Linked DNA regions of Azoarcus sp. KH32C. The protein of the gene in region 1 binds, or shares a complex with, the protein of each later gene. Links are inferred from orthologs where the notes say so. Each region holds a gene or a part of one and is shown on either strand. Other genes may lie near its edges.

Region 1 (7,307 bases):
AGCGTCTGGCCGAGACCCTGCGCCGGCTGATCAAGCGCGGCGCGCAGTAATTCGCGAGTCCATAGGAAGCTCTCATGTCGATCTACGATACCGACGAATCCGGCCTGCTCAACGTCGTCGACGGCCGCACCAGCCTTGCCGGTTCGAACCGGATGGAGATTCTGCTGTTCAATCTCGGCACCACGGAAGTCTTCGGGATCAACGTGTTCAAGGTGAAGGAAGTCAGCACGACGCCCTTCATCACACGTGCGCCCAACATGCCGGCGGGCGTCGAAGGGCTCATCTCGCTGCGCGGCAACGTCATTCCGGTCCTGTCGCTTTCCAAGATCCTCGGCCTGGCCCAGCCTGGCGACCCGCTTGGCGGATCGATGATGGTGACCGAGTACAGCAAGCGGACGCTCGGCTTTCTCGTGCAGGGTGTCGATCGCATCATTCGCGTGGACTGGGACAAGGTGCGGGCGCCCGATAACGTTTCAGGCAATGTGCACAACTACATCACCGCGATTACAGAGCTGCCCGACGGCAAGCTGGTCTCGATTGTCGATGTCGAAACGGTACTCGCCTCGACCTTCGGCGACGCCGTGGTCGGCAACATCTCGCCGATCATCGACGGGCAGGACTATGAAGTGTTCTTCGTCGACGATTCGGGCGTTGCGCGGCGCAAGATCGCCGAGGTGCTCGACAAGCTCGCCGTGAAGCACAAGCACGCCGTCAATGGCCTCGAAGCGTGGACGCGCCTGCAGGGCATGGCGAGCCACGCTCAGCAACTCGGTCGCCACGTCAGCGACGAGCTCGACCTGATCCTGGTCGATGCCGAGATGCCGGAGATGGATGGCTACGTACTTACTCGCAACATCAAGGCCGACACCCGTTTCGACGGCATCCCGGTGGTGATGCACTCGTCGCTCTCGTCCGAAGCCAACCGGGCGATGGGAAAGCGGGTCGGAGTTGACGCATACGTGGCAAAATTCGACGCCGACGCGCTGGCGGACACCCTTCGTCCCCTGCTCACACGGGGCCACTGAACCGGGCCAGGCTCGCCGAGAGAATTACGGAGAAATACAACATGGCCGATCCCAAGACAAGATTTCTGGTCGTTGATGACTTTTCGACGATGCGTCGCATCGTGCGCAACCTGCTCAAGGAGCTTGGCTACACCAACGTCGACGAGGCCGAGGACGGTGCGGTGGCGCTGCAGAAGCTCAACAGCGGCCCGTTCGACTTCGTCGTCACCGACTGGAACATGCCGAACATGGATGGTCTGACGCTGCTGCAGACGATCCGCCAGACGCCGCATCTGAAGCACCTGCCGGTGCTGATGGTGACGGCCGAAGCCAAGAAGGAAAACATCATTGCTGCGGCGCAGGCCGGGGCGAGCGGCTACATCGTCAAGCCGTTTACGGCTGCGACGATGGCCGAAAAACTAGAAAAAATCTTTGAAAAGCTGGGCAAGACAGCGGCCGCCTGAGCAGTCGGTGCGGAATGACATTAGGGAGGCCGATGATGGCGAAAAAGCTCAAGGTCGATGAGGCAGGGGATTCGGACGAACTGCAAGCCTTGTTCGACAGCATCGCGAGTGGCGCGGCACCGCAGGTGGTTGCGCCCAAGGCGGAACCGAAACCCAAGCAGGATTCCGCCGGCGATAACGACGACCTGCAGGCTCTGTTCGACTCCGTGGCGGCGCAGTTCGAAGCCGCTTCTGTCCAGGAGGCTGCTCCGGCCGCCGCAGCGCAGCCGGCCGATGCTGCTCAGTCCGAGCATAGCTGCGAAGCGGTGTTTACCCGGATCGGACAGATGACGCGACAAGTTCATAACACCCTTTGTTCGCTCAGCTCCGACGACGGTCTGCAGGAGGCGGTGCAGGCGATTCCCGATGCGCGCCAGCGCCTGACCTACATCGCGCAGATGACGGAGCAGGCGGCGAGCCGGGTGCTTAACGCGACCGACATCGCCCAGCCGATCCAGAACAAGCTGGGTGCTGACGCCAAGGGCTTGCAGGCGAAGTGGGACAAGCTGTTCGCGAACCAGTTGTCGATCGAGGAATTCAAGGCGCTGTCGCAGGAAACGCACGGATTTCTTGGCCAGGTGGAGCAGGGGAGCCGCGCGACCAACGAGCAGCTGATGGAAATCATGATGGCCCAGGATTTCCAGGATCTCACCGGCCAGGTCATCAAGAAGGTCGTCGAACTCGCCCAGAAGCTCGAAACGGAGCTGCTGCAGGTTCTGCTGGAGGTCGCGCCGCCGGGCATGCGCAGCGAAGTGCAGGGCGGTCTGATGAACGGTCCGGTCATCAATTCGGAAGGCCGTGACGACGTCGTTACGACGCAGGAGCAGGTCGACGATCTGCTCGGTAGCCTGGGATTCTGACTGCAGCAAGAAGGCAGGCGCGGGTCTGCCGGGAACAATAAAGCGAGAACGTGATGAGTGACTTCGCCGGAATGGAAGAGCTGCTTCAGGATTTCCTGATGGAAGCGGGTGACCTGCTATCCGGGGTCGACAACAAACTGGTGGACCTCGAACGTGCGCCAGGCGACCGCGGACTGCTGAACGAGATCTTCCGGGGCTTCCATACCATCAAGGGCGGCGCAGGCTTCCTCAATGCGACCGAGCTGGTCACCTTGTGCCACCTGACGGAGAATCTCTTCGACAACCTGCGCAACGGCCAGCTCGACGTGACGCCCGAAGTGATGGACGTCATCATGGAAGCGACCGCATCCGTACGTGACATGTTCGGCAGCCTCGAGCAGGCGATGCAGCCCGCTCCGGCGGACCCCGACCTGATTGCACGTCTGCGCCAGGCGATCGCCGGCGAACTCGTCGGCGGTCGGGCGCAAGCGGCGGCCGCCCAACCGCAGGCGGCTGCATCGTCCGCCGCTCCGGGCGGGCCGAACTGGGAGCTGCTCCACAGTGCCGTCACCGGCGTGCCGATGAAGACGATCAACGAAGTCAGGTCGGCGCCGCCGGCGTCGGCTTCGGTACATGCTCCCGTCGCGTCGGGCCCCACGGTCTCGCCTGATGAGATCATCAAGGCGGCGACCGGGCGGCGCGCGAGCGACAAGCCAGGCGCGATGGCGACGACCGGGCGGCGTGAGGGCGAAAAGCAGCGCGACAACTCGATCCGCGTCGACACCTCGCGGCTCGACCAGGTACTCAACCTGTCGGGCGAAATCGGCCTGACGAAGAACCGCCTGAACGCGCTGCGCAGCGACATCCTGAGCGGCCGCAACGACACCGAAACCCTGCATTCCCTCGATCTGGCCGTAAGCCAGCTCGACCTGCTCGTCTCGGACCTGCAGAACGCGGTCATGAAGACCCGTATGCAGCCGATCGGGCGCCTGTTCCAGAAGTATCCGCGGATCGCGCGCGATCTGGCGCGCAGCATGGGCAAGGACGTCGAACTCGTGCTCGCCGGAGAGGAAACCGAGATCGACAAGACGATGATCGAGGACCTCGCCGATCCGATCATCCACCTGATCCGCAACGCGGTCGATCACGGCGTCGAGGACTCGCAGGAGCGGATCGCCGTCGGCAAGCCCGAAAAATCCATCGTCCGCCTGGAAGCGCGCCAGGAAGGCGATCACATCGTGATCCTGGTCGCCGACGACGGCCACGGTATGAACGCCGAACGCCTGCGCGCGAAGGCGGTCGAGAAGGGGCTGCTCAGCGAGGAAGAAGCGAGTGCGCTGGACGAGCGCCAGAGCTTCAACCTGATCTTCCTGCCCGGCTTCTCGATGGCGGCGAAGGTGTCGGACGTGTCCGGCCGCGGCGTCGGCATGGACGTCGTGCGGACGAACATCCAGAAGCTCAATGGCAGCATCGAGATCCAGTCGCAGCTGGGCAAGGGCACGACCTTCGTGATCAGCCTGCCGCTGACGCTGGCGATTCTGCCGGTGCTGCTGGTGCGCTTGGGCGATCAGCCGTTTGCCGTGCCGCTGTCGATGGTGCGCGAGATCCTGCCGATCGAGGCGGGAGAAGTGCAGGAAGTGGGCGGTCGCGCGACGATGGTGGTGCGGGGCGAAGTGTTGCCGATCCTGCCGCTCGCAAGCCTGCTCGGCTGGCCGCTGGAACGTTCGCCATGCTACGGTGTGCTGATGCAGACGGCGGAAATGTCCTTCATCCTCGGCATCGACAGCTTCGCCGGCCGCGAAGACGCCGTCATCAAGTCGCTCGACGACTTCCGTCCGAAGGGCGTGGCCGGTGTCACGACGCTGTCCAACGGCCAGATCGTACTGATCATCGACATGAAGGAACTGCTCGGCAGCGCTGGTGACCAGCGCTGGGTGAGCCGCTTCTCGCTGATGTCCAGGAGAGCTGCCCAGGTCGCTTGACCTCTTCGCCAGCCGGTTACGCAAACCGGTTTTGCTCCGGCGAGACCGAATACACGGTCCGCCGGAGGCTCGTCTTGCCTCCGCCTTGTTCCACTCCTACGATTAAACCAAGGATGTGTGATGGACCTCGCGCGGGGGATGGATCATGGGCGAGTTCGATTTCGACCGCTGGTGTGCGTTGGCGAAAGCCGACCCCGAGGCATTCTTCGCCGCGCGCAATCGCGAAATCTGCGCACTGATCGAGAGTCATCCCCCCGCCGTCCGCGAGCGTCTGCGTGCCTTGCAGTACTGTATCGATTGCGAGCGGGCGCGCGCCGGAACGCCCGAACGCGCGATGAAATGCCTCGCCGCGATGATGCATGAGCGACTGGTCGAGCTGGACCGCCAGAATCGGGAGTTGCGCGAGCTATCGCGCAAGCTGCTCGTAGCGGCCGGCGTCCATTGAAGGAGCCGGCCTGCGATTACGGCATCAGGCGGTCAGCTGCAGCAGTTGAGCGAATGCGTCCTCGAACTGCGCCAGCCCTTCGCGCTGCAGTCTTTCCCCGGTTGCATTGAGATCGATGCCGAGCGCGGCCAGCGCGGCGACCTGCTCGCGTACGGCGGCGACGTCCTGCGTGAGGGCGTCCCCGACGATTTTGCCGTGATCCCGCAGCGCGGCGAGGGTGGCGTCCGGCAGCGTATTGACGGTCTCCTTCCCGACCAGCGGTTCGACGTAGAGCAGGTCGTTGTAGGCCGGATTCTTGGTGCCGGTGCTCGCCCACAGCATGAACTGCGGACGCGCGCCGGCGCTACGCAGCGCGGCGAAGGCAGGGCCGTGGAAGCGTTCCAGGTAGCGCTGGTAGGCGAGCTTGGCCATCGCGACGGCGCTGCGGCCGCGGAGCGCCAACGCGTCGCCGCCCAACTCTTCGAGCTGCTTGTCGATCAGCGTGTCGACGCGGCTGAGGAAGAGGCTCGCGACCGACATCACGCTGCCGACCTTGCCGCCGGAGGCCCGCAGACGTTCGAGGCCGCGCACGTAGGCGTCCGCGACGCCGTCCACGTGGGCGAGCGAGAACATCAGCGTGACGTTGACGCTGACGCCGTTGGCGATCAATTCCTCGATGGCTTTCAGCCCTTCGGTCGTCGCGGGTACCTTGATCAGCAGGTTGTCGCGGCCCACGGCCTGCTTGAGGCGTAGACCCGCGGCGACGGTGCCGGCAGCGTCGTGCGCGAGGGCGGGGGAGACTTCGAGGCTGACATAACCGGCGTTGCCGCCACTGCGCTCGAAGGTCGGCCGCAGCAGATCGCAGGCGCGCTGCACGTCGGGGACCACGAGCTGTTCGTAGCGCGCTTCGGCGCTCAGGGGCTGCTGCTTCAGCGCGGCGAGATCGTCCTCGTAATAGCGCCCGCCGGCGATCGCCTTGTGGAAGATGGCCGGGTTGGTGGTCACGCCGTCGACGCCGTCTTCGGCGATGAAGCGCGCGAGGTGGCCGTCGTTGAGGAGCGTGCGGGAGAGGTTGTCGAGCCAGACTTGCTGGCCTTGGTCGCGGACCTGGAGCAGCGGATTCATTTGTGGCGGATTGGCTGTTGTGTGAACGACCTATTGTGCAATGAATCCGTCAGGACCGGTAGCTCGTTGGGGAATCGCCCCCGGCGAATGTCGCCCGCATGGGATCAGGCGCGCGACAGGCTGGCCAGCGCGTCGGTCCAGCCGAACGTCGTAACAACGCGCATGAAGTCTTCAGCGGGCGGAACGGCAAGCGCCAGTTCTTCGCCGGTATGCGGATGTGTGAGGCGCATCGATGTGCAGGCGAGCAGCATGCGCGAGACGCCAAAGAGCTCGGTGAAGAGGCGATTGTGCCGGCCCTTGCCGAAGGTGGCATCCCCGATGATGGGGTGGGAGATGTGCTTGAGGTGGCGCCGGATCTGGTGGCGCCGGCCCGTTTCCGGGGCGAGTTCGACGAGCGCGTAGCGACTCGTCGGATAGCGGTCGACCTGGTAGGGTAGTTCGGTCGTGGCGAGGCGGCGGAAGTGCGTGACGGCGTCCTGGGGCGGCGTGTCAGGCGTCGTCGAACGGCGTTCGGCGTCGTCGAAGCGGCGCGTGAGCGGGTGGTCGATGATGCCTTCTTCGGCCGGGTGGCCGCGCACGACTGCGAGATAGCGCTTCAGCACTTCCTGGCGTTCGAAGGCGCCGGAGACGAGCGCGGCGGTTTCGCGGTCGAGCGCGAAGAGCAGGACGCCGGAGGTGCCCTTGTCGAGGCGATGCACGGGGTGCACGTGCTGCCCGATCTGGTCCCGTAGGATCTGGACGGCGAAGCGCTCCTCGTGGACGTCAAGCACCGAGCGATGGACGAGCAGGCCCGAGGGTTTGTCGACGGCGATCAGCCAGTCGTCGCGGTAGAGAATGGGGAGGGTTTCGGGCGCGGAGGCCGGAGCCTCCGCGTCTTGTGCTGCTGCGTGACTCAGAGTGCGGCTCCGCTCGCGTCGAAGAGGCCTTCGAAGAGGATCGAGCTCAGGTAGCGTTCGCCGGAGTCGGGCAGGATGACGACGATGGTCTTGCCAGCGTTCTCCGGACGTTGGGCAACGCGGGCTGCGACGGCCGCCGCGGCGCCGCAGGAGATGCCGGACAGGATGCCTTCCTCGCGGGCGAGGCGACGCGCATACAGGATCGCGTCTTCGTTCGTGACCGTTTCGACGGCATCGATCAGCGACAGATCGAGCACTTGCGGCACGAAGCCGGCGCCGATGCCCTGGATCTTGTGCGGAGCGGGTTTCAGCGCTTCGCCCGCCCGGGTCTGCGTAAGCACCGGGCTCGCCGTGGGTTCGACGGCGATCGAGGTGATGGCCTTGCCCTGCTTCTGTTTGATGTAGCGGCTGATGCCGGTGATCGTGCCGCCGGTGCCGACGCCCGAGACGAGGATGTCGATCTTGCCGTCGGTGTCGTTCCAGATTTCGGGGCCGGTCGTCGCTTCGTGAATCGCCGGGTTCGCCGGGTTCTTG
Region 2 (5,127 bases), 2.2 Mb from region 1 along the record:
AAGCCTGGAAGTCACCCAAGGGATGCGCGCCTCCAGGGCCGCTGTTGGTCTGGATCGCATCGGCCGGCAGCGTGTGGAGCGTGCGGACGCTCGCCGGCGTGACACCCAGCACCAACACCTGGCCTGCGATTTCGACCAGCACCACGCGTTCGCGCGGGCCCACGGGGACGGCCCCCAGTACCTTGAGGCCGGCAGCGGCACCGCGCGGCGTCGAAAGACGCTTGATTAGCCATAGGCTGCCGAGCAGCAGGGCGAGCACGATGCCGAGGCCGAAGAGCATCTGGCCGATGCCTTCGGTCATGGCCGGCGACGCTTCGGCGGCACGGGCGGGCGCCGCAGCGAGCGCCAGCAGGGGGATGAAGCGATGGTGGATAGTGTTCACAGCAGGGGCGACGGTTCTTCCGATGGGAGAAGAATACGCGCGACAGGACCTTGCCAAGGGGGCAATAAGACGGAAAAAAGGGGGATTATTCGGCGCTTTGCCGGCCGGGCGGACGAGGGCGCCGCGGCCGGAGTTGCGGCTGCGCTTAGCCGCGGATCTTCCGCATCCGTTCGGCCGGCGTGATGATGTCGGTGAGGCGAATGCCGAACTTGTCGTTCACGACGACGACTTCGCCCTGCGCGATCAGCGTGCCATTGACCAGTACGTCCATCGGTTCGCCCGCGAGACCGTCGAGCTCGACCACCGAGCCGTGCGCCAGCTGCAGCAGGTTGCGGATCGAAATCTTGGTGCGTCCGAGTTCGACCGTGAGCTGGACGGGGATGTCCAGGATCATGTCGAAGTCGTTCAGGCTCCCCGCACGCGGAGCGCTGGCCCCGAAATCGGGGAAGAGATGGCTCGCAGGCTTGGCCTGGTAGGGCGAGGCCGCAGCGGCGGCAAGATCGGCGGCAACCTGGCGCGCTTCGGCGTCGGCGTTGCCCTCCGCCGTCGCCTGTTCCATCATCGCCGCAGCCCAATCGTCCTCGCTGACCTGCGAGTCGATGTCGTTGTCGTTGTCAGCCATGTTGGCCTCCGAATAATGGCGAACTGCCGTCCTCGTTGGCGAGGAAGCGTTCGACTTTGACTGCGTAGTTAGGACCCTGCCGTCCGTAGCTCAGTTCAAGCACGGGCACCCCGTCGACCTCGCCCTGAAGCATTTCGGAGACGTTGATCGGGATCACGTCGCCGACGCGCATGTTGACGATGTCACGCAGCGTGACCGTGGCGCTGCCGAGATTGCACACGAGTTCGACCTCGGCCGTCTGCAGCTGGCGGGTGAGCAGGCTGATCCAGCGGTTGTCCTGGCTCAGGTGGTCGCTCTGCATCGTCGAATACAGCACGTCGCGGATCGGCTCGACCATCGAGTAGGGGAAGCAGATGTGCATGTCCGCTTGCGATCCGCCGAACTCGAGCGAGAAGCTCGCCGAGATCACGATCTCGGACGGCGTCGCGATGTTCGCGAACTGCGAGTTCATCTCGGAGCGCACGTATTCCATCTCGAGCTTGAAGACCGGGGCCCAGGCGCGCGTGTATTCGGCGAACACGACGTTGAGCATGCCCTGGATGATGCGCTGCTCGGTCGGCGTGAAGTCGCGGCCTTCGACGCGGGAGTGGAAGCGGCCGTCGCCGCCGAACATGTTGTCGACGACGAGGAACACCAGGTTCGGGTCGAAGACCACCAAGCCCGTGCCGCGCAGCGGCTTGGCAAGTACGAGGTTTAGGTTCGTCGGCACCACCAGGTTGCGCACGAACTCGCCGTACTTCTGCACCTTCACCGGGCCGATCGAGACCTCGGCGTTGCGGTGCATGTAGTTGAACAGGCCGATGCGCAGGTAGCGTGCGAAGCGTTCGTGGATCAGTTCGAGCGTGGGCATCCGCCCGCGCACGATGCGTTCCTGTGTTGCAAGGTTGTACGGCCGTACGCCGGACTGGTCGCCCTGTTCCTCCTCCTGATCCTCAGGCTCGCCCGCGACGCCCTTCAACAGGGCATCGACCTCGTCCTGGGAGAGAAAGTCGGAAGACATGGTCGATCACCTCCTCACTGGATAATGAAGGAGTTGAAGCGAACGGCCTCGATCGGACCCGCCACGGCCTGCTTGGCGTTCTCGCCCTTGGGGGGTGGGGTGCCGGTCAGGACCTGATTGGTTCGACTCACGATCTGGGCCGCAAGATCCTCGCGTCCTTCGGGAGTAGACAGTTCCGAAGGGAGTTTGCTCGACAACAGCAGGTTGATCTCGTGGCGGATATCCGGCATGAAGCCTTTCAAGTTTTCAGCAATCTTGTGGTCGCTGACGCGCAGCGCCATGACGACCTGAAGGTAACGGTCGCCTTCCGCCGGCGCCAGGTTCACGACAAACGGATCGAGCGCGACGAAGGTCGGCGGGTGGCTGAGATCGACGGTCGCGACCGCGGCCGGCTTCTCGGCATGCTCCTCTTCCGTCGCATGCCCCTTCCTGAGCAGCATCACGGCGACGACGGCGGCGATCAGCACGACCACGACCGCAACGGCCAGGATGATGATGATCAACAGCTTCTTGCCACGCTTCGGTGCGGGAGCCGCAGCCGGCGCTTCGGCGGCCGGTTGCGGAGCGGGGGCTTTTGCCATGAATTTCTCCTATTTCCACAATTCAATTATGCGCGATCCGTCCCTGCGTCGAATTGCGGAAAAGTGGGCAAGTGCGGCCCCAATTCACTCGCTATCAGGCAAAGGTGTCGACCATTCCCAAGGCCGCACGTGACCAGTGTGAAGACGTCGCCGGCCGGATCTCGTCCAGCGCCTGCACGTCATTGCTACCGTTGCCGCCCGAATTGCCGGCAGTCGCTGCACGCTCGTCGCGAGCGCGCTGGTCGCTGGAAGTGCTGACGTTGGTCTGACCGAGATTGATGCCCGCCTGCTGCATCACTTCGCGAAGACGGGGCAGGGCCTGTTCGAGTGCATCGCGCGCTGCCGCGGTGGCTGCAACGAAGTGTGCGGTCGTCTGGTCGCCACTGACCTGGATCGAAATTTCAAGTTTACCGAGATGTGCGGGCGTAAGCACGAGTTCGGCCTTCGACTCGTTGCGGCCGACCATCCAAACGACGCGATTCCCCACGTCGTCGGCCCACGCCGCCTGACCGGCCTGCGTATGGACGGGTAGCTGCGGCACATGGGTCGCCTCGCTGCGGGCGGCCGGGGCAAGATTGGCGAGCTGCAGACCAAGCGTCTGGCTGTCGGTGGAAGCGAGTTGCGACTGGGGCGCGGGCGTCGCGGCAGCGTTCGCGGCCGAATCTTCAGCCGGTGCGCTTCGCAGAAGCTCGATGTTTTGTGCGCTTCGACTCACGATTGCCGGTTCGGCAAGTTCTTTGATCGGTACGCCAAAGCCGGCACTGGCGTTTCCGGCCGGGGACGTTCCGGTTGCGACCGCCGCGTCGTCCTTCCCGCCGGTCGCTAGCGGCATATGGCCGAGGCCGTCGCGTTGCAGGGTCGCCAACACTGTCGACAGGACGTGAGAGGAGGAGCCTTGGCCGGCGGGGAGCGTTCCGGTCTGGCCGTCAGTTGTGCCTGAGCCCGGTTGAGGAGGCTGCGCCGCGGGAAGTTGGGCGGCGAGCCCCTGTAGCAGGGCGGCAAGGTTTGCCGCTGCGGTCGTATCTGCCGGCAATTGTGTCGTCGGCGGCGCTTCTGCCGATGCCGCATCGTCGGTTGCAACAACGGCGGCGTTGGTGTTCGCGGCTTGGATTGCGACGTCGGCGGGCGACTCGTCCTTCGCGGTATCTGCAGTGGAATTCGTGTCGTCTACGGGAGCAGTGGAATTCGTGTCGTCTGCGGGATTTTGCTGCGCTGAGCTCGGGCGCGCCGCGTCGGATCTCCGCTCTCCTTCAGATGTCGACGGGGCCTGGGCCCGCGACCGGCCTTGGGGTGCGTCGGCTGCCTGTGAGGACTTGTCCGATTGGACTTCGCGAGTGGGGCGGCGGGCGACACGAGGGCCATCGTCGTGCGAGTCCGCAGATTTCTGTGGCTGCACGTCGTCATTGCGGTCGGTCCGCGTCGATCGGTTGGCCTGCTCCGATGCATTGCGCTCTGGTGTCGTGCCAGTGCGGCCGGATTCGCTGCCGATGCGGCGTCCCAGCGCACTCGCGAAATCCTGACCGGTATCCGAACCGTCGCGAGCGACAGTCCGCTCGGCGCCAGCGCTGCGGTTGGCGGCCGATGTGATGTTGGTTTGCAGGAGATTGCTGACTAGCGGATTTGACATCGCCAATTCCCAAAAGATGGCCGGTTCAGGGCGATATGTGCAAGCCGCATGCCAGCGCCGGCTTGCCGGACTCAGCTTTCGCCGGAATCCTCGCGGTCGCGGAAGCGCTTCGCGGAATGTTCGTCGGACTGGCGCTGTTCGATGCGCGCGGCCTTCTTCGATTCGCCCTGGTCGTGGCGTTTCTGGAGCGTGTCGAAGGCCTTGACCTTGTTGCGCTGCGTCATCCAGTTCTGCTGCCCGGCGGCGGTCATCTGCTTGGAACGGTCGACCTGGGCTTTCTGGATCGCGATCGCTTCGTCGATCCGCCCGATGAAGGCGCTGTAGTTGCGCCAGGCTTCTGGCGAAAGGCCATTTCGCGCAGCCTCCTGGAAGCGCTCGGAATACTCGTCACGATAGTTCTGGAGCAGTTCGAGTTTGCGCTGGCCTTCCTGTTCGCTGGCGATCAGTTCGCCCAGGCGCCGAGCCGCTTCGTCCATGCGGTTCTGCGTCAGGTCGAGGAGGGGTTTGAGCGGAAACGGGGTAGTCATGTGGAACGGTGCATCGTGTTGTCGCCGGTCTCCGGGAGCTGAATTCTACGTCGCCTTTTTTCTTTCTGCCGTGATCTGGCTCATCCCGCGAGGAACAGACTGCCGAGATGGTTCGTCGCGCGGGCATAGGTTTCCTGCTCGTCGATGCGTTGCTGCAGGAAGGCTTCGAGCTTCGGATACATCGCCACGGCCTTGTCGAGCATCGGGTCTGAGCCCGCCTGGTAGGCGCCGACGGCGATCAGGTCGCGGGAACGCTGGTAGCGCGAGAACATCTGCTTGAAGCGTCGGACCAGATCGAAATGCTCGGGCGAGACGAGGCCATGCATCGCGCGTGAGATCGATTGCTCGATGTCGATCGCGGGGTAGTGCCCCTGGTCGGCCAGCGAAC
Region 3 (5,133 bases), 1.3 Mb from region 1 along the record:
AGACGAGCATCGCGGTCGGCATTCTGATGGAGCGCCACAAGCTGAGCCAGGCCGCGGCCTTCGAACTCTTGCGCGTCGAGGCGCGGTCGCAGCGCCGCCGTGTCGCGGATCTCGCCGAGATGATCGTGGGCGCGACGGAAACGCTGAACACCATCGTCGGCGGCGGCAGAGGGTCGCGCTGACAGCGGGGACGCCCTTGCCTGCGACAGACCGTGACGTATGTAACGGAAGATTTGTATCTGTTTGTTGACAAGACTCCAGTGCAGCCCTAAATTCCACCCCGCTGGATATCACTTTCGCCCTATCCCCGCGAAGCCGGTGATCATCCAGTCTTCAAGATCACAGGCGTACCTCCCAGCCCCTGGGGTACGTCGAACCTCCGGCCTGATCCCTGCCGTAATTCCCTTCGCGCCTATTGCGCGGGAGAGCTTTTACGGTGAAGACCTCGACCAGGCCGTCCCTTTCTGCGCCATGCTCGCTGCCGTGTGATCCGTTCGCCTGTGCGTCCGCACAGGGAGCAGGCCGATGAGCGCCCGCCGGTCCACGTCGCCGGTTTTCACACTGCTGCTGCCGTTCGCCGCGCTCGGTAGCGCGGTCGCATTCGCCGCATGGACACTGCAACTGCCGCTCGGCCTCGCCGGATGGCTCCTGCTGGTCGCCACGGTGGGCGCCTCGGGCCTCGTCGCCTTCCTCGCCCTGCAGCGTCAGGCCAAAGCCAACCTGCGCAGCCAGCATGAGCTCGACTCCGCGATGGCAGGCCTCGAAGGCGAGACCCACGCGATGCTCGAACAGTTTTCCCTGGCCTTCAACGACCAGTTCCACGCCATCCGCGACGAACTCGAACAGGTCCGCAGCCTCGTCGCCGATGCGGGCGGAAAGCTCCTGTCCAGTTTTTCCGGCATGAACGACCACCTTTCCCAGCAACAGGCGCTGGCCGTGCGGCTGACGGTTCCGACCCACGCCCAGGCAGCCGACGCGGCGGGCGGCGTCGAGAGCTTCGAGTCCTTCGTCGGAAAGACATCGGAAACGATGAGCATGTTCGTCGACACGACGATCGAGACGAGCAAGATCGGCATTTCGCTCGTCGAGAAGATGCAGGACATCTCGATGCAGGTCGAGAAGATGCATTCGGTGCTCGGCGAGATGACGGGCATCTCGGATCAGACCAATCTCCTCGCGCTCAACGCGGCGATCGAGGCGGCGCGGGCTGGAGCGGAAGGCCGCGGGTTCGCCGTCGTGGCGGACGAGGTGCGCCGGCTGTCCGACCGCTCGAAGGAATTCTCGAACCAGATCGTCGCTTACATGCACGAGGTGAAGGGCTCGATACGGGGAGCCGAGGCCGAGATTAACCACATGGCGGCGCGAGACATGAACTTCGCGCTCGAATCGAAGGCCGGCATCCAATGCATGCTGGCGACGCTCTCGGGGATCAATGCCGAAAGCACCCGCACTGTCGATGAGCTCGCGCACATCGCGAACCGCGTCGAGGAGGACGTCAGCGTCGCGGTGACCTCGCTGCAGTTCCAGGACCTGACCACCCAGCTGGTCGGCCACATCGCCCAGCGCATCGAGGCGCTCGGCAGTGCGCTGCACGACATCGCCGCGATCCGCACCGACACCGGCGCGATGGAAGGCGCGCTCGGCAATCGCCTGAGCGCGCTGAAGGGCGCGATCCACCAGGCGGCCGAGCACATCGCCGCGTCGAACCGCAGCCCGGTCAAACAACAGCAAATGGCAGCCGGCGACATCGAGCTCTTCTGATGTCCCGCCCGCAATGAACAGGAGAAACGCATGAGCAAGACGATTCTGACCGTGGACGACTCCCCTTCCGTCCGCGGCATGGTGGCCTTCACGCTGAAGGGGGCGGGTTACACGGTGGTCGAGGCCGGCGACGGCGCGGACGGGCTCGCGAAGGCGCGCACGCAATCGTTCTCCCTGGTCCTGACCGACCAGAACATGCCGAAGATGGACGGCCTGACGCTGATCAAGTCGTTGCGCGGCCTGCCGCCATACCGCAGCACGCCGATCCTGATGCTGACGACCGAAGCGAGCGACGCGATGAAGTCGCAGGGCCGCGCGGCCGGCGCCACCGGCTGGCTCGTGAAGCCCTTCGACCCGCAGAAGCTGCTCGAAGTCGTCCGCAAGGTCATTGGCTGATTCCGGCCCCAATCGCGAGCGCGCATGCAAACCGACCTCTCGCACTTCCACCAGGTCTTCTTCGAGGAGGCCGGCGAGCATCTGGCGACGATGGAGAGCCTGCTGCTGCAGCTCGACATCGCCGCGCCGGACGCCGATGACCTGAACGCGATCTTCCGCGCGGCGCATTCGATCAAGGGCGGCGCGGGGACCTTCGGCTTCGGCGATCTGACCGAAGTGACGCACGTCCTCGAAAGCCTGCTCGACCGCATCCGCAATCACGAACTCGCCCTGCGCCCGGAGATGATCGACGTCTTCCTGAAGGCGGGCGACGTGCTGAGCGCGCAGCTCGCGGGACATCGCGACGCAGCCGACGTCGATCCGTCCGCTGCGGAGGCAATCATTGGGCGGCTGCGCGAACTGGCGAGTACAACGCCTGCGGCGGCTTCCACGGCGCCCACAGCGGAAGTCCACGCTCCCGCCGCCAACCGCATCACCGTCACCTACACGCCGAATGAATCGGCCGCCGGCACGAGCGGCGAGACGGCGACCAATCTACTGGCCGAACTCGCCGACCAGGGCGAGGCGACCCTGCTCACGGAAGAACTGACCCCGGGCCGCTTCCGCTACGTCTTCACGGTTGCCACCGGCGCGGACGATGAACGCATCCGGGAGATCTTCGACTTCGTCGCGCTACCGGACGAACTGCATATCGAACAGGACAGCTGCGCGGCGGGCGCCGACGCTCCGAGCGCAGCGGCAAGCGGGGATGAAGACTTCGGCTTCTTCGACGACGCCCCCGGTTGCCCCGCCGAACCCGATCCGGGATACGGCTTCTTCACCGACTCCCCGACGGTGGAAGAACCGGATCCCGGATACGGGTTCTTCGAGCCCCTGCCCGCGCCCGTCGCCGAAACCGCCCCGGCCTCCCCCGCGCCCGAAGCGCGCAAGCCGGCTGCGAAGCCTGCCGACAAGGCTGCGGCCGACTCGTCGATCCGCGTGAGCGTCGAGAAGGTCGACCACATGATCAACCTCGTCGGCGAGCTCGTGATCACCCAGGCGATGCTCGCCCAGACGGTCGGCGGACTCGCGCCGGAGATCGCCGAGCGCCTCTTCAACGGCATGGCGCAGCTCGAACGCAACACGCGCGATCTGCAGGACACGGTGATGTCGATCCGCATGATGCCGATGTCCTTCGTCTTCAGCCGCTATCCGCGCGTCGTGCGCGACCTCGCGAATCAGCTCGGCAAGGACGTCGCGCTCGTGACCGAGGGCGAGGCGACCGAGCTCGACAAGGGCCTGATCGAGAAGATCGTCGATCCGCTGACCCACCTCGTGCGCAACAGCCTGGACCACGGCATCGAGATGCCGGATCGCCGCGCCGCCGCCGGCAAGAGCCCGCGCGGCACCGTGACGCTGCGCGCCGCACATCAGGGCGGCAACATCGTGATCGAGGTGGAGGACGACGGCGCCGGATTGCGGCGCGAGAAGCTGCTCGCGAAGGCGCGCGAGCGCGGGATGGCGATGTCGGACGCGATGAGCGACCAGGAGGTGTGGATGCTGATCTTCGCGCCCGGCTTCTCGACCGCGGAGACCGTGACCGACGTGTCCGGCCGCGGCGTCGGCATGGACGTCGTCAAGCGCAACATCGATGCGCTCAACGGTCGCGTCGAGATCGCGTCCGCACCGGGCATCGGCACCAAGGTCACGATCCGCCTGCCGCTGACGCTCGCGATCCTCGACGGCATGTCGGTCGGCGTCGGCGGCGAAGTGTTCATCGTGCCGCTGACCTACATCGTCGAATCCTTCCAGCCCGCGGCGAGCGACATCCGCACGATCTCCGGCACCGGGCAGGTCGTGCATGTGCGCGGCGAATACCTGCCGCTGATCCCGCTCTACCAGAACTTCAATCTGGAGCCGGAAACGCGCGATCCGACCCGCGGCATCGTCGTGATCGTCGAGACCGCCGGCGGACGCCTCGCGCTCTTCGTTGACCGCCTGCTCGGCCAGCACCAGGTCGTCATCAAGAGCATGGAAACGAATTACCGCAAGGTGCCCGGCTTTGCCGGCGCCACGATCATGGGCGACGGACGCGTGGCCCTGATCCTCGACATCGCAGCCCTCGCGCCGCGGCCCTGAACGCAGCCAAGGAAGAACTCATGACGGCAAGCCCATCGTCCGAACTGTCGCCGCACGCCGGCGACGAACTGCTGACCTTCACGCTCGGCAGCGAGGAATACGGCATCGACATCCTCAAGGTGCAGGAGATCCGCGGCTACGACGCCGTGACCCGCATCGTGAATGCGCCCGACTTCATCAAGGGGGTGATCAACCTGCGCGGCGTGATCGTGCCGATCGTCGACATGCGGATCAAATTTCGCCTGAGCGAGCCGACTTACGACGCCTTCACGGTCGTGATCATCCTGAACGTCGCCGGGCGCGTCGTCGGCATGGTCGTCGATGGCGTCTCGGACGTGATCACGCTCGGCCAGGACCAGTTGAAGGCAGCGCCCGAATTCGGCGCAACGGTCGATACCCGCTTCGTGCTCGGCCTCGCCACGATCGACGAACGGATGATCATCGTCGTCGACATCGAGCGCCTGATGACGAGCGAGGACATGGAACTCGTGGAAGCGGCGGCCGCCTAGGCGCCTTCCGATCGGATGACAAGAACCCAGGATTCGCAATTTTCCGGAGACACACAGTGAAGAAACTTCAGTCCCTCAAGGTCAGCACGCGCCTCGCCTGGCTCACCGGCGTCGCAGTCATCGGCCTGCTGCTCGCCGTGGGCGTCTTTCTCGTGCAGGGCAAGGCCCAGGCGCTCAAGGAAAAGCAGGACAAGACGCGCAACGTCGTCGAATCCGCCTATTCGGTTCTCGTCCACTTCAACCAGCTCGAGAAGGACGGGGTGCTGTCGCGCGAACAGGCGCAGAAGCTTGCCGGCGAGACGATCCGCCAGATGCACTACGACGGCGACGAGTACTTCTGGATCAACGA

The links.
Region 2: the proteins of cheY (region 1) and fliM are in contact, whole or in part, in a crystal structure (PDB 1F4V), measured with the Escherichia coli proteins. The link is inferred for Azoarcus sp. KH32C from one-to-one orthologs.
Region 3: the proteins of cheY (region 1) and AZKH_RS27995 are in contact, whole or in part, in a solved structure (PDB 1A0O), measured with the Escherichia coli proteins. The link is inferred for Azoarcus sp. KH32C from one-to-one orthologs.

What each region holds. Positions count from the first base shown.
Region 1 is NC_020516.1:3,640,075-3,647,381, reverse strand. What follows is about bases 1-2,767. They hold cheY (chemotaxis response regulator CheY), read left to right. Parts: upstream 1-1,066; coding sequence 1,067-1,468; downstream 1,469-2,767. Other genes in these bases: AZKH_RS16150 (chemotaxis protein CheA), read left to right, coding at 2,421-2,767; cheZ (protein phosphatase CheZ), read left to right, coding at 1,504-2,367; AZKH_RS16165 (chemotaxis protein), read left to right, coding at 75-1,025; AZKH_RS16170 (chemotaxis protein), read left to right, coding at 1-50. Also shown: more of AZKH_RS16150, read left to right, coding at 2,768-4,328; AZKH_RS16145 (DUF3135 domain-containing protein), read left to right, coding at 4,474-4,773; tal (transaldolase), read right to left, coding at 4,798-5,877; AZKH_RS16135 (pseudouridine synthase), read right to left, coding at 5,982-6,647; cysK (cysteine synthase A), read right to left, coding at 6,770-7,307. UniProt on the Escherichia coli protein: Involved in the transmission of sensory signals from the chemoreceptors to the flagellar motors.
Region 2 is NC_020516.1:1,451,996-1,457,122, forward strand. What follows is about bases 1-2,858. They hold fliM (flagellar motor switch protein FliM), read right to left. Parts: upstream 2,005-2,858; coding sequence 997-2,004; downstream 1-996. Other genes in these bases: fliO (flagellar biosynthetic protein FliO), read right to left, coding at 1-382; fliN (flagellar motor switch protein FliN), read right to left, coding at 528-1,004; fliL (flagellar basal body-associated protein FliL), read right to left, coding at 2,019-2,585; AZKH_RS26705 (flagellar hook-length control protein FliK), read right to left, coding at 2,680-2,858. Outside these bases: more of AZKH_RS26705, read right to left, coding at 2,859-4,212; flagellar export protein FliJ, read right to left, coding at 4,284-4,739; flagellar protein export ATPase FliI, read right to left, coding at 4,820-5,127. UniProt on the Escherichia coli protein: FliM is one of three proteins (FliG, FliN, FliM) that forms the rotor-mounted switch complex (C ring), located at the base of the basal body.
Region 3 is NC_020516.1:2,383,126-2,388,258, reverse strand. Bases 2,270-5,133 are described here. They hold AZKH_RS27995 (chemotaxis protein CheW), read left to right. Parts: upstream 2,270-2,991; coding sequence 2,992-4,275; downstream 4,276-5,133. Other genes in these bases: AZKH_RS27910 (methyl-accepting chemotaxis protein), read left to right, coding at 4,841-5,133; AZKH_RS10370 (chemotaxis protein CheW), read left to right, coding at 4,296-4,784. In the rest of the region: AZKH_RS10390 (ANTAR domain-containing response regulator), read left to right, coding at 1-182; AZKH_RS26305 (methyl-accepting chemotaxis protein), read left to right, coding at 526-1,761; AZKH_RS10380 (response regulator), read left to right, coding at 1,792-2,157. UniProt on the Escherichia coli protein: Involved in the transmission of sensory signals from the chemoreceptors to the flagellar motors. CheA is autophosphorylated; it can transfer its phosphate group to either CheB or CheY.